DNA from 3 places in the Bradyrhizobium sp. HKCCYLRH3059 genome. Region 3 is predicted to be linked to each of the others. Evidence: predicted binding sites of a transcription regulator. Region 3 holds the regulator's gene; each other region holds the start of a gene.

Region 1 (4,343 bases), on a different contig from region 3:
AATTCGCGCTGCTCGATGTCGGCCTGGTCCGCGAAAAGAGCTTTGCGATTGCCGAGCGGCTGACGGCGCTCGGCATTCCCTTCGCCTTCTCGACCGGCTATGGCGCCGACCGCGTGCCACCCGCGTTCGCCGACCGGCCGCGGCTGCCGAAGCCTTGCCCGACCGAGGCGCTGGAGGCGGTGCTGCGGCGACGCGATTAGTTGCGGTCGCCGCACGCGGTCGCCGACGCGGAAGGCTCAGCCCAGCTTCGGATCGAGCGTGGTCGACCACAGCGCGACGTCGGCGCGATCCCGCAGGGTCACGGTCATCTGGCCCGTGGCGCCTTCGATCTTGACGTGGCCGAAGAACTGCATGCCGGCCGACGGCGGCAGATTCTGCTTGTCGAGGCCGGGCGCCTTGATGAAGCGCACCTCGGGGCCGAAGGTGTTGTCGAGCTCGTTCGGACCGAACGTGCCGGCATGCAGCGGACCGGAGACGAACTCCCAGAACGGCTCGAAATCCTGAAACTGCGCCTTGTTCGGATCGTAATAATGCGCGGCCGCGTAGTGCACGTCCGCCGTCAGCCACACCGTGTTCTGGATCGGCGCGGTCTTGATGAAGCGCAGGACCTCGGCAATCTCGAGCTCGCGGCCGCGCGCCGGGCCGTCACCCTGGGCGATGGCTTCCGAGCCCTTCTTGTTGGCCGCGTCGTCATAGACGATGATGCTGAGCGGCATGTCGGAGGCGATCACCTTCCAGGTCGCGCGGGAATTGAGCAGCGCCTGCTTCAACCAGCGCATCTGCTCCGGCCCGATGAAGTAGGACGCCGGACCATACTTGTCCTCGAGATTGGGACCGTTGGCGCCGCGGTAGCTGCGCTCGTCGAGCACGAACACGTCGAGATGCGGGCCATAGTTGATGGTGCGATAGACTCGGCCCGGCTCGATGATGCTCTCGCGCATCGGATACATCTCGTGGAAGGCGCGCGCCGCGCGGGCCGCGAGCAACTGGATGTTGCGCTCCTTGTAGGCGGCGGGCAGCTCCTTGGAGGCCGACCAGTTGTTGGTGACCTCGTGATCGTCCCACTGCACGAAGATCGGCACCTCGGCATTGAAGGCGCGAACGTTCTCGTCGAGGAAATTGTATTTGTGGGCGGCACGGAATTCGTCGAGCGTCTCGGCGACCTTGGCCTTCTCTTCCACGGTGAGGTTCTTCCACACCTTGTTGTCCGGCAGCTTCACCTCGGACTTGATCGGACCGTCGGCGTAGATGGTGTCGCCGGAGTGCAGGAAGAAGTCCGGGCGGTGCTTCTTCATCGTCGAGAAGGTGAACATGCCGCCATCATCGGGATTGATGCCCCAGCCCTGCCCAGCCACGTCGCCGCCCCAGACGAACGAGACGTCGCGCTTGTTGCCTGGCGCGGTGCGGAAGCGGCCGGCCACGGCCTCGCTTTCGACGGCGGTATGCGACAGGTCCCGGAACTTGACACGGTAGAAGATGTCCTGGCCGCTCGGAAGGCCGTCGATCAGCATCTTGGCCGTGAAGTCGCTTTCCGGAAGCGCGGCGATCGGTGGCAGCGCCCGTGCGTCCTTGAACGACTCGGTGGTCGCCACCTCGACCAGCATCTGCGACGGCCGGTCCGCGCGCGCCCAGACCACGCCACCATCCATGCCGACGTCGCCGGACTGCACGCCATGCGTGATCTGCGGCCGGTCGGCGGCGCGGCTCAGATAGGGCATCGCCAGCGTCGTGACGCCGGCTGCGGCGGCCGTCGACAGGAAGCGGCGGCGGGACAGGGCGGTGTGCGGTCGAGGAATGCGAAGCGTCATGCGGATCTCCTGGTCGGATCGCGCGCGGGAGCCGGCGCGAGCCACGGCCCGGCAGACCTAGAAAAGATTGATGACGCTGGAATTACAATCGCGCCGTGGACAGCGCGTGACACGGCCGCAGGGCAAGCGTGGTCCGACCTCAGGTGCCGGCGGCACGCAACTGCGCGCCGGTTCGCTGCAGATTGGCGGGCATGCTCATCAGGATGAGCTTGCGATCGGCCACCGCGTTGTGGAACTGCTCGAGCGCGATGTTGAACGCGGTCAACGCCCCGTGCTCGATTGCACCGTCCTCGAAGCAGGTCAGCGTGTTGCGCAGGATCTCGTCGGCCTCGCTCTGCAGCTGGTCGAGCTCCTCGGTCGAATCGCTCTTGCGCGCGATCGTGATCATCTCCAGCAGACGATCGCGCAGCGAGGTGTTGATGGTGCGTTCGTCGCGCTTGAGATAGCCGGCGAACCAGGCACCGGCCGAACCCATCGCCGAAAGCGCCATCAGGCCCCACCAGATGTAGTCGCTGTAGCGGTCGAGGAATGTCTTCTCCTCGCCGTTGATGAACGCCGCCGCGCCGGGATGCGCCGGAATCGCGGCGTCCTTGTCGGTGTCGGGGGTCTCGATCTTGGCAGCCAGCGGGAACTCCGACAGCAATTGCTGGCGCACCGAAAACAGCTGATGGGTGAACGCGGACACGGTCGAATCCGACAGGCCTTTGCGCGCCACGATGTGGTGGTTGAAGCTGATGGTCTTCACCTCGTCCTCGGGACGATCGGGCGAGCCGCCAAACGCGCCGGCGGGAATTTCGGTCGATTCATATTCGGGGTGGTTCTGCGCGATCGCTTCGGCCGAATCGATCGCCAGGAAGGTCGGCGTGCCGCCGTCCTTGGTGGCAGCGGCGATCGCATCCGCCGTGATCTTGCTATTGATCGGTCCGGCCGCAAGATAGACGTCCGCCCGCTGGTTGCGCACGGCTTCGGCGGCCTCGGTGATCGGGACTTGGACGATCTCGACCTTGCCGGCGTCGACGCCGTACTGATGCAGGATCACCTTCAGCAAATTGGCGTTCGCCGGGGTCCGACCGATGATGCCGACCTTGTGGCCCGCGAGCTGGGAGATCTTGGTAATCTTGGCGCCCTTGCGACCCTTGCCCTTGCCGCCCGGAGGCACCCAGAGCACGGCGACGTTCTTGCGCAGCGTCGCCACGGCCTGCGCGTTCTTTGGGACCTCGAGGTCACCCCGGACGATCGCGAGATCAACCTTGCCTGCGGCCAGCGCCTGCGCGCTCTGTGCGGCGCCCTCGGTCGGAACCGGCCGCAGCCTGACGGAGGCGTGCGACTGGGAAAAGGCCTGGGTCAGGGCCTGGACGACCTTCAGGTCGTCGCTGTTGGGCGGACCGACCGCGATCTTGAGCACCACGGGACGCATCGCGAAATAGTAGGCACCCGTCAAAGCGCCGACGACCGCGAGGATCCCGGCGATGACGATGAACACGGCAGGGCGCATCCGTGAGCGCTGCGCTGGCGTGGTCTGAGTATCTACCAGATCCCGTCCTCCGGTGGTCCAGGCCCGGGCGATGCCACAGGCGGCTTCGTCTGGCCACGTCGTCCTTCAATAGAGCCGAACTGTAGCAAATTTCTTGTCCGCCCGGAGTGACATCTGCGTCATGGTTACCATCGCACCAGTCGCCGGAGGATCGGGGCAGTTCCAAGCGCCTCCGGCATCGCGCCTGTGACAAGGCTCTGATCGGGATGCGTTTTCGGTTAGTCTTGGCAACCGGACACCGGCGCGATCCAGCCGGAGGTAGCCCCGCAGTCGCCCGGATGCTGCCACGCGTCCGGTCGATTGCACCACGAGAGGAGATCGAGATGCCGCAACCATTGTCGTCGGAGGCACGCGCCACCGCCTTGCGGGAGCTTCCCGGCTGGTCCGAGGCGCAGGGCCGTGAGGCCATCGCCCGCACGTTCACATTCACAGACTTCAACGAAGCCTTCGGCTTCATGACCCGCGTCGCCCTGGTCGCTGAAAAGGCTGACCATCATCCCGAGTGGCGCAACGTCTACCGCACCGTCGAGGTGGTCCTCACGACCCATGACGCAGGCGGCGTGACCATGCGCGACATCGCGCTCGCCAAGGCGATGAATGCGATCGCCGCGACGATGCGCGGCTGAGATCTTGGCGACGACGGCACGCGCCTTGCGGCCGGCGTCGCCATCACCACATCCGAGGGCGAGGACCGCACCCCCAGCGCCGTCTGGAACCGGAGATCGGACATCATGTCGGATGCGACCGACTACAGCGTTGGCTTCGAGCCCGCGGAGCGGCTGGCCCGGGATCGCGAGACCCTTCGCCGTCGTTTCTGGATCAAGTTCAAGAAGGTTGTCGCGCGGCTGCCATTCGCCGAGGAGCTGCTTGCAGCGTATTACTGCGCCTTCGACAAGGAGACACCCCGGCACGTACAGGTCGCCCTGCTCGGCGCCATCGCCTACTTCGTCGTGCCGTTCGACTTCATGCCTGACGTGTTGCCCATCCTCGGCTTCACCGAC
Region 2 (4,343 bases), on a different contig from region 3:
GCGGCGCCACGGCATAGGGCCAGATCAGCAGCGTCCGGTACAGCGTGACGCCGCGCAACGGCTTATCCGCCATGACCGCGAGCAGCAGTGCGACCGACAGCGACGAGAGCGCGATCGCGAAGGAGAAGCCGAAGGTGCGGAGAATGGCCTGGAAATAGTCCGGCTGGCTGAGCAGGTCGGCGTAGTTCTCGAACCAGACGAAGCTCGTGGACAGGCCGAACGCGTCCTGCAGCAGGAACGACTGGATGACGGCCTGGATCGCGGGCCAATAGAAGAAGATCAGCACGATCGCGAGCTGGGGAGCGACCAGCACGAACGGCAGCAGTTTTGACTGAAAGATGGCGTTCTTCTGCATGGTCGGTCGGCGAACCGGCAGGCCGCGGGGCGGCCTGCCGGCTCATGGCCTCACTTCACGGCCGTCTTTTCGAACTGGCGCAGCATCTGGTTGCCGCGCTCGACGGCGGCGTCCAGCGCCTGCTTGGCGGTCTTCTTGCCGGCCAGGGCCTGCTCGATTTCCTCCGACCAGACGTCACGCAGCTGCACCATGTTGCCCAGACGCAGGCCGCGGGAATTCTCCGTCGGTTCCTTGTTGGTCAGTTCGAGCAGGGGCGTCTCCAGATAGGGCTGATCCTTGTAGAAGCCCTCGGCCTTGGCCTTGGCGTAGGCCGCCTTGGTGATCGGCAGATAGCCCGAGGCCTTGTGGATGTAGACCTGACGATCGGTGTCCGAGAGGAAGGTCAGGAACTTCGCCACGCCCTTGTATTCGTCCGCGCTCTTGCCGCCCATCACCCAGAGCGAGGCGCCGCCGATGATCGAGTTCTGCGGCGCGCCCTTGGCGTCCGGATAATACGGCATCGGCGCGGCGGTGAAGGCGAACTTGGCCTGGGCCTTGACGTTGCCGAAGAACGCCGACGAGGTCAGGTAGATCGGGCATTCGCCCGAGGTGAAGCGGCCCTCACCGGTGTTGGTGCGGCCGGCATAGTCGTAGGTCTTGTCCTTCTGCAGCTCGACCAGGTTTTCGAGATGCTTGACCTGCAGCGGACCGTTGAACTCCAGCACGGTGTCGAAGCCGTCGAGACCGTTCGCCTTGCTGGCCAGCGGCACGTTGTGCCAGGCGGAGAGCTGCTCGAGATTGACCCAGGTGACCCACGAGCCCGAGAAGCCGCAGGTCGCATGGCCGGCCGCCTTCAGCTTCTTGGCGGTCTCGAACAGTTCGGGCCAGGTCTTCGGGATCTCGGCGTTGACCTTCTTCAGCTCGTCGAGATTGACCCACATCACCGTGGAGGACGAGTTGAAGGGGAACGACAGCATCTCACCCTTGGAGGTCGAGTAGTAGCCCGTGATCGCAGGCAGATAGCTCTTCGGGTCGAACGTCTCGCCGGCGTCCTGCATCAGCTTGTAGACCGGCTTCACGGCGCCGGTGGCGGCCATCATGGTGGCGGTGCCGACCTCGAACACCTGCATGATGTGGGGCGCATTGCCGGCGCGGAAGGCGGCGATGCCGGCATTCATCGTGTCGGCGTAGTTGCCCTTGTAGGTCGGGACGACCTTGTAGTCGGATTGCGAGGCGTTGAAATCGTTGGCGAGCTTGACGATGACGTCGTTGTTGGCGCCGGTCATCGCATGCCACCACTGGATTTCGGTCACGGCATGCGCAGGGGCTGCGGCGCTCAGGACCAGCGTGACTGCCGCAGTCGCGGCCGTCCAGAATTGGCGAAGTGACATTAAAGAATACCTCCCGTGAAACGTCATCGGCGTCGCGGCCGTAGCAGCGCGAGATGACAGTTTCGTGAATGTATAACCGGTTGGATCGTCAGCGGAAAGCGCGTTCATCGCGGCGGAACGCAGCGACTTGCGGGAGACGGTGCCGCGGGGCGATGCCCCGGCCGGCGCTGGCGGTGAGAGACGACAGGCTGATGGCGCCTCAGCGCTTGCGCTCGGCGCACACCGTGCCCTGGGACAGCAGCGCCTCGATCTCGCTCGGCGTGTAACCGAACTCGGTCAGCACCTCCTGCGCGTGCTGACTGAACTTCGGCGGGGTGGAGCGCAGGCTCGGCTTGGTGCGTTCGAGCCGGATCGGCGACGCGACGCCCTTGTACCAGTCCTTCTCGATGACATCGCCGCGGTAGATCGTGTGCGGATTGGTCAGCGCCTGGTCGATCTTCTGCACGGGTCCTGCCGGCAGACCGGCCGCGAGCAGCCGGTCGCACAGCGGCTCCGCCTCGAACTGGCTGAACACGGCGGCAAGCTCGGCGCGCAGCGCCTCGCGATTGGCGACGCGATCCTTGTTGCGGGCGAAGCGCGGATCGGTGCCGAGTTCGGGGCGGCCGATCTCCTTGGCGAGCTTGCGGAAGGTGCCGTCATTGCCGACGCCGATGAAGATATCGTCGGTCTTGGTCGCGAAGATCGCATACGGAACGAGGTTCGGGTGCTCGTTGCCGGTCAGCGACGGCGGCTTGCCATGCATGAAGTAGTTTGCGGTATGCGGATGCATGATCGCGAGACCGGTCTCATACAGCGTGACCTCGAGGAACTGACCGATGCCCGAGCGCTGCCGCTCCGACAGCGCCATCAGGATGCCGATCGCGGCATAGAGTCCGGTGGTGATGTCGACCAGCGGCACGCCGATCCGCATCGGTCCGCTCTGCGGCGAGCCGGTCGCCGCGATCATGCCGGTCATCGCCTGGATGATCGCGTCGTAGCCGGGATTGCCACCGCGCGGGCCATCCGCGCCGAAGCCGCAGATGCGGCAGTGCACCAGCTTGGGGAATGTCTCGCGCACCGTGTCGCTGCCGATGCCCCATTTCTCCAAGGTGCCAGGCTTGAAGTTCTCGATCAGCACGTCGGCCGTCTCGAGCATCCGCATCAGCACGACGCGGCCGCCCTCGGAGGCGAGATCGAGGCCGATCGAGCGCTTGTTGCGGTTGATCCCGACGAAATAGGCGGCGTCCTCATCGTGGAAGGGCGGACCCCAGTCACGCACCTCGTCGCCGGCCGGCGGCTCGACCTTGATCACGTCGGCGCCGTGATCGGCCAGGATCTGCGTGCAATAGGGGCCGCCGAGCACGCGCGTCAGATCGATCACGCGCAGGCCGGCCATGGCGCCGGGAGCAAATTGGGGTGTCATCGGATGTCGCGAGGTTGGTTTCAGCTCGCGATCATTAAGCATTGCTGCGGCGGCGGCGCAAACGGAGGGCTGCCATGCGGCAGGACAACGGAGGCCGTCCTGCCGCATGACGGAATTGAAGCTCAGACGACGCTCAGCTTGACGTCGACATTGCCGCGCGTGGCGTTGGAATAGGGGCACACCTCGTGCGCCTTGGCGACCAGCGCTTCGGCGTCGGCCTTGGCGAGGCCGGGCAGCGACACTGCGAGCTCGACGGTGATGCCGAAGCCGCCTTCGGAGCGCGGGCCGATGCCGACCGTCGAGGTCACCGACGTGTCGGCGGGAACCTTGGGGCCGCCCTGCGAGCCGACGAACTTCATCGCGCCGATGAAGCAGGCTGCGTAGCCGGCCGCGAACAACTGCTCCGGATTGTTGCCGGCACCGCCGCCGCCGCCGAGCTCCTTCGGGGTGGAAAGCTTGACCTTGAGCGAGCCGTCGAGGGTCGCGGCTTCGCCGTCGCGGCCGCCGGTGGCCTTGGCGCTGGTCTTGTAGAGCACGTTCACGGACATGGGTGTCTCCTGGTTGGATGGACGAATTCAGCGCGACCATATTGCACACAATTAGATTGTGTACAATATAATTGTTCGGTAGAAAATTCGTGATCGGTGCGCCGGGCCGGTTGTCGATCCGAGGCGTGCGGGCTCAAGATGCCGATAGGATCGACCTGTGGTGACCTCGATGCGAAAGAAGTCCGCGGCAGACCTGCCGCTCCAGCTCGGCAACCAGCTCTGCTTCGCAGTCTATTCGACCGCGCACGCCTTCAACCGCGTCTACAAGCCCCTGCTCGACCGCCTTGGCCTGACCTATCCGCAATATCTGGTCATGCTGGTGCTGTGGGAGCAGGACGGCTTGACGGTGAAGGACATCGGCGCGCGGCTGTTCCTCGACTCTGGCACGCTGACGCCGCTGCTGAAGCGGATGGAGGCTACGCACCTGATCAAGCGGACCCGGTCGGCCGAGGACGAGCGTCAGGTGATCGTCACCCTCACCGCCCAGGGCGCGGGCCTGCGCGACAAGGCAAGGTCGATCGTGCCGCCCGCGATCCTGGATGCGACGGGCTGCTCGATCGCCGAGCTGGCCGACCTGCACGGCAAGCTGGTGCGCCTGCGGGAGCGGCTCGATGCGGTTGTGGAGGGGTGAGGGGGCTCTAAAGGCGCTTCTTCGCGAAAGCCCGGCC
Region 3 (4,343 bases):
CGAAGCCGCCGATCACCAGCGCGATGGCAACGGATGCGCCGGTGATCACGAGGTTATAGCGCAGCTTGCGTGCGGGATCGGTCAGCGCCCAGCGATAGGCGCCCGCCATCAGCATGCTGTCGGCGGTGTCGACGGTGGCCATCGCAGCCGCGAACAGCGCCGGAAACACCAGGACATGGGCGAGGCTCGCGCCGCGCGCTGCCTCGGTCGCCGACAGGCTGAGAAGCCCGATCTCGCTCGCAGTGTCGAAGCCGAGACCGAACAGGAAACCGAGCGGATACATGTGCCAGGCGCGTCCCACCAGGCGGAGCACCGGGCGCAGCAGGCGGATGAGGATGCCCCGTCCGGAGCTTCCGGCGGTTTCCATCTCGGACTGCGGCTGTGCGGCGCGGCGCCAGAGGTTCACGAACAGAATGAGGTTCGCCAACGCGATCAGCAGCAGGAAGCCGGCCGACACCGACGTGCCGATGACGCCGCCGATCGCCCTGATCGCGCTCTCTTCATCCAGGAGGTCGGCGCCGGCGATGAGGCTCACGACGATGGTGGCGATGACGACGACGCTGGAATGGCCGAGCGCAAAATACAGGCCGGCGGCGCGCGGGGCGCTACCGTCCTGCACCAGCTTCCGCACGACGTTGTCGATCGCCGCGATGTGATCCGCATCGACCGCATGGCGCAGTCCGAGCAGCCAGGCCAGCATCGCGGTGCCGACGATGGCGGGCCGGTCGGCGTAGAGCGCGAACGCCCAGGCCCAGGCGAGCGCGTTGGCGGCGACCAGCCCGCCGACGAGCGCAACGTTGCGGCCGGGCTGCGATCGCCACCACAGCAGCCGAGGGGCACGAGGATGATCAATTTGAACAATCGTCATACTCGGACTATAGCAAGAGCCAGGCCAGTTCGGTAAAGCCCCCCGCTGCAGGCAAAAGCTGCGGGAAAACGTGGGCGGCCCTTCCCGGATTGCCCTCTTGCTTGGCAACCCGCTATCCAGTCACGCACAGATCATGACCAGCGGCGGGACATCCTCTTCTCTCGTCCCTCCTTCGCTCACCGCATCGAGGCACTCTGTGCCGCGATCTCGCGCCGCACGACCGCCTCGAACTGGCTCGCGGGGGCGGCGAACATCAGCCGGGTCTCCTCATGGAACGCCGAGAAGATGCCGACCACGGCCGGCTGTCCGCCGACTTCGGCCATGATGGGGGAGCCCGAATAGCCGAAATTGGCGAGGCAATGCACCGTCAGCAGCATCCCGTCCTTGGTCATGCCGGCGCTGCAATTGCGCTGGCCGGTCGGCGAATAGCGCCGCTCCTGGCCATAGCCGATCTCGGAGATGGTTCCGGCCGTGGTCGCAGCCTGCAATTCCTCGCGCGTCAGCGCCCTGACCTCAACCGGCTTCGACGGCAGCGCGTCCTTCAGCACGATCAACGCCCAATCGGCGGGCGAGCGGTCGAGCGACCACCTGTCGTGCCGGGTCGGGACGAAATCAGGCGCCACGATCAGCTTGTCGGCGACAGACGATGCCGCCGGCGTGCCCCTGTTCATGCCGGCCAGGAAGCGGACGTTGCCGGGGCTGACCTGCGCCACGCCGTTGAACACGCAATGCGCCGCGGTGAGCACGACGCGCGGCGCGACCAGCGTGCCGGTGCACCAGCCGCCGGTCGAGTATTGCGCGACGGTGACGACGCCGATCGACGACGCCGGCCACGAGGTGGGATCGACGACCTCGCCGATGTGGCGGTCGAGCCCGAGCAGTTGCTCCGGACGCGGAGCGGCGATGCCGGCCTCCGCCGATTCCGGCTTCGGCCGCCAGGCCGCAATGGCACTCTGAGCCTGGACGCGCTGCGGCTCGGTCAACTTGACCCGCTGCACGTCGCGGCCGGCCGATCGCACGCCGCTACGGCCCGCCATCACCAGCCAGGCATAGCCCTGCACGACGTCCTGTTTCACACCGCGGCCGTCGAGCAGCATCAGGCCGAGCATGTATTGCGACTGGGCGAAGCCCTGCGCCGCGGCGCGGCTGAACCAGCGGCCGGCTTCGCCGTAATTGCTCGCAACACCTTCGCCATTGACGTAGGCGATGCCGAGATAGTGTTGCGCGACAGCGAGCCCCTGATCGGCGGCCTTGCGGTACCACGCCAGCGCCTCGGCGGGGTTGCGCGGTTGGCCCCAGCCGAAGGCGTGCATGAAGCCGACGTCGAACTGCGCCCGCGCATCGCCCTTGGCGGCCAGCGGCAGCAGCCGTCGCATCGCCGCCGCATGCTGCCCGTTGCCTGCCGCCGCGACCGCGTCTTCGAGCTCGGCGGCCGTGGCGCCCGCCGCGCCGCCGAGCAGCACGGCAAGAGATATGATGATGGTCTTGATCAAGGGCGTCCGCTGGCACCGAAACATCGTGACGGCCACGAAGCAGACACGATCAAGACGGCGGCGGCGTGGCGGAAAGCGGACCGCGATCTCCTCAATCGGGCCGCCTCGCGTCTCACACCTGCTGCGTCCTCACGCCGGATCGCCCCTTACACCTGCTCGCTCTTGGCGAAGCGATCATCGAGCGCATAACCGGCGCCGCGCACGGTGCGGATCGGGTCCTGCTCGCGGCCGGGATTGAGCAGCTTGCGCAGGCGGCCGATATGGACGTCGACGGTGCGCTCGTCGATGTAGATGTCGCGGCCCCAGACACTGTCGAGCAGCTGCTCGCGGCTGAACACGCGGCCGGGATGCTCCAGGAAGAACTCGAGCAGGCGGTATTCGGTCGGGCCGAGATCGATCGGCCTACCAGAGCGCGCCACGCGGCGCTTCTCGCGGTCGAGCTCGATGTCGCCATAGGACAGCACGGTCGCCAGCCGCTCCGGACTCGCCCGCCGCAGCAGGCCTTTCACCCGCGCCAGAAGCTCCGGCACCGAGAACGGCTTGACGATGTAGTCGTCGGCGCCGGTCGCGAGGCCGCGCACGCGCTCGCTCTCCTCGCCGCGTGCGGTGAGCATGATGATCGGCAACTGCCGGGTCTCGGTCCGCGCCCGCAGGCGGCGGCACAGCTCGATGCCGGACAGGCCCGGCAGCATCCAGTCGAGCACGACGAGATCGGGAACACGCTCCTTCAGGCGCGTGTCGGCTTCGTCGCCGCGCGCCACTGTCTCGACCTCGTAGCCTTCGGCCTCGAGGTTGTAGCGCAGCAGCGTCGTCAGCGCCTCCTCGTCCTCCACCACCAGAATTCGGGCGCCCATGTCTGAACCGTCTCTCTCAGTTGCCGGGGATCGTCGATGCGAAGCTCGTCATGTCGCCCTTCGGGCGCTTGTCCATGATCTGCTGGCCTTCGATCATATAGAACACCGTCTCGGCGATGTTGGTCGCGTGATCGCCGATGCGCTCGATATTCTTGGCGCAGAACATCAGGTGGATGCAGAACGAGATGTTGCGCGGATCCTCCATCATGTAGGTCAGGAGCTCGCGAAACAGCGAGGTGCAGATGGCATCGACTTCCTCATCGCCCTTCCACACCGTCATCGCCGCCGGCAAATCGTGCGCGGCATAGGCGTCCAGCACCGTCTTGACCTGCGACTGCACGAGATCGGTCATGTGCTCGAGCCCGCGGATCAGCTTCAGCGGATGGAAGTCGCTCTCCAGCGCCGCGACGCGCTTGCCGATGTTCTTGGCGAGGTCGCCGATGCGCTCCAGATCGGTCGCCACGCGCATCGCGCCGACGATCTCGCGCAGGTCGACCGCCATCGGCTGTCGCCGGGCGATGGTGAGAACGGCGCGCTCCTCGATGATGCGCTGCAGCTTGTCGACCTCGGCGTCGGTGGCGACCACCTTCTGGCCGAGCGCGATGTCGCGTCGCACCAGCGCATCGACGGAATCGACGATCAGCCGCTCGGCGAGGCCGCCCATCTCCGATACCAGACGGGTGAGGTCCTGCAGATCGCTGTCGAACGCCTTGGCGGTATGTTCACTGGCCATGATGATCTCCTGAAGACAATGTCGTCGGCGTCAGCCGAACCGGCCGGTGATGTAATCCTGGGTCCGCCGATCGCTCGGCGAGGTGAAGATCTTGCTGGTGTCGTCGAACTCGATCAGCTCGCCGAGATACATGAAGGCGGTCTTGTCGGAGACGCGCGCCGCCTGCTGCATGTTATGCGTCACGATGGCGATCGTATAGTTTTCGGCGAGTTCCTGGATCAGCTCCTCGACCTTGGCGGTCGAGATCGGATCGAGCGCCGAGCACGGCTCGTCGAACAGGATCACCTCCGGCCGGACCGCCACGGTACGCGCGATGCACAGCCGCTGCTGCTGGCCGCCGGACAGCGACAGGCCCGAGGCGTTGAGCTTGTCCTTGACCTCGTTCCACAACGCGC

Evidence for each region. Region 3 encodes PhoB, which activates phosphate uptake and scavenging genes when phosphate is short. Its sites were predicted from a motif close to TGTCATNNANCTGTCAT; they were not measured.
Region 1: ACQR13_RS01995 (alkaline phosphatase D family protein) is a predicted target of PhoB. The motif match lies at 1,879-1,895, and genes of this name have one in related genera.
Region 2: ugpB (sn-glycerol-3-phosphate ABC transporter substrate-binding protein UgpB) is a predicted target of PhoB. The motif match lies at 1,779-1,795, and genes of this name have one in related genera.

Annotation. Positions count from the first base shown of each region.
Region 1 covers NZ_JBNPUF010000001.1:422,100-426,442, forward strand. The annotation lists gene ACQR13_RS01990 (response regulator) at 1-200, shown strand, start outside; gene ACQR13_RS01995 (alkaline phosphatase D family protein) at 237-1,808, opposite strand; gene ACQR13_RS02000 (TAXI family TRAP transporter solute-binding subunit) at 1,948-3,303, opposite strand; gene ACQR13_RS02005 (4a-hydroxytetrahydrobiopterin dehydratase) at 3,666-3,968, shown strand; gene ACQR13_RS02010 (YkvA family protein) at 4,074-4,343, shown strand, end outside.
Region 2 covers NZ_JBNPUF010000001.1:566,071-570,413, forward strand. The annotation lists gene ugpA (sn-glycerol-3-phosphate ABC transporter permease UgpA) at 1-355, opposite strand, end outside; gene ugpB (sn-glycerol-3-phosphate ABC transporter substrate-binding protein UgpB) at 406-1,725, opposite strand; gene ACQR13_RS02680 (CaiB/BaiF CoA transferase family protein) at 1,925-3,127, opposite strand; gene ACQR13_RS02685 (organic hydroperoxide resistance protein) at 3,250-3,675, opposite strand; gene ACQR13_RS02690 (MarR family winged helix-turn-helix transcriptional regulator) at 3,845-4,306, shown strand; gene ACQR13_RS02695 (GIY-YIG nuclease family protein) at 4,314-4,343, opposite strand, start outside.
Region 3 covers NZ_JBNPUF010000011.1:63,770-68,112, reverse strand. The annotation lists gene ACQR13_RS28345 (HoxN/HupN/NixA family nickel/cobalt transporter) at 1-868, opposite strand, end outside; gene ACQR13_RS28340 (trypsin-like serine protease) at 1,045-2,361, opposite strand; gene phoB (phosphate regulon transcriptional regulator PhoB) at 2,508-3,215, opposite strand; gene phoU (phosphate signaling complex protein PhoU) at 3,232-3,948, opposite strand; gene pstB (phosphate ABC transporter ATP-binding protein PstB) at 3,979-4,343, opposite strand, start outside.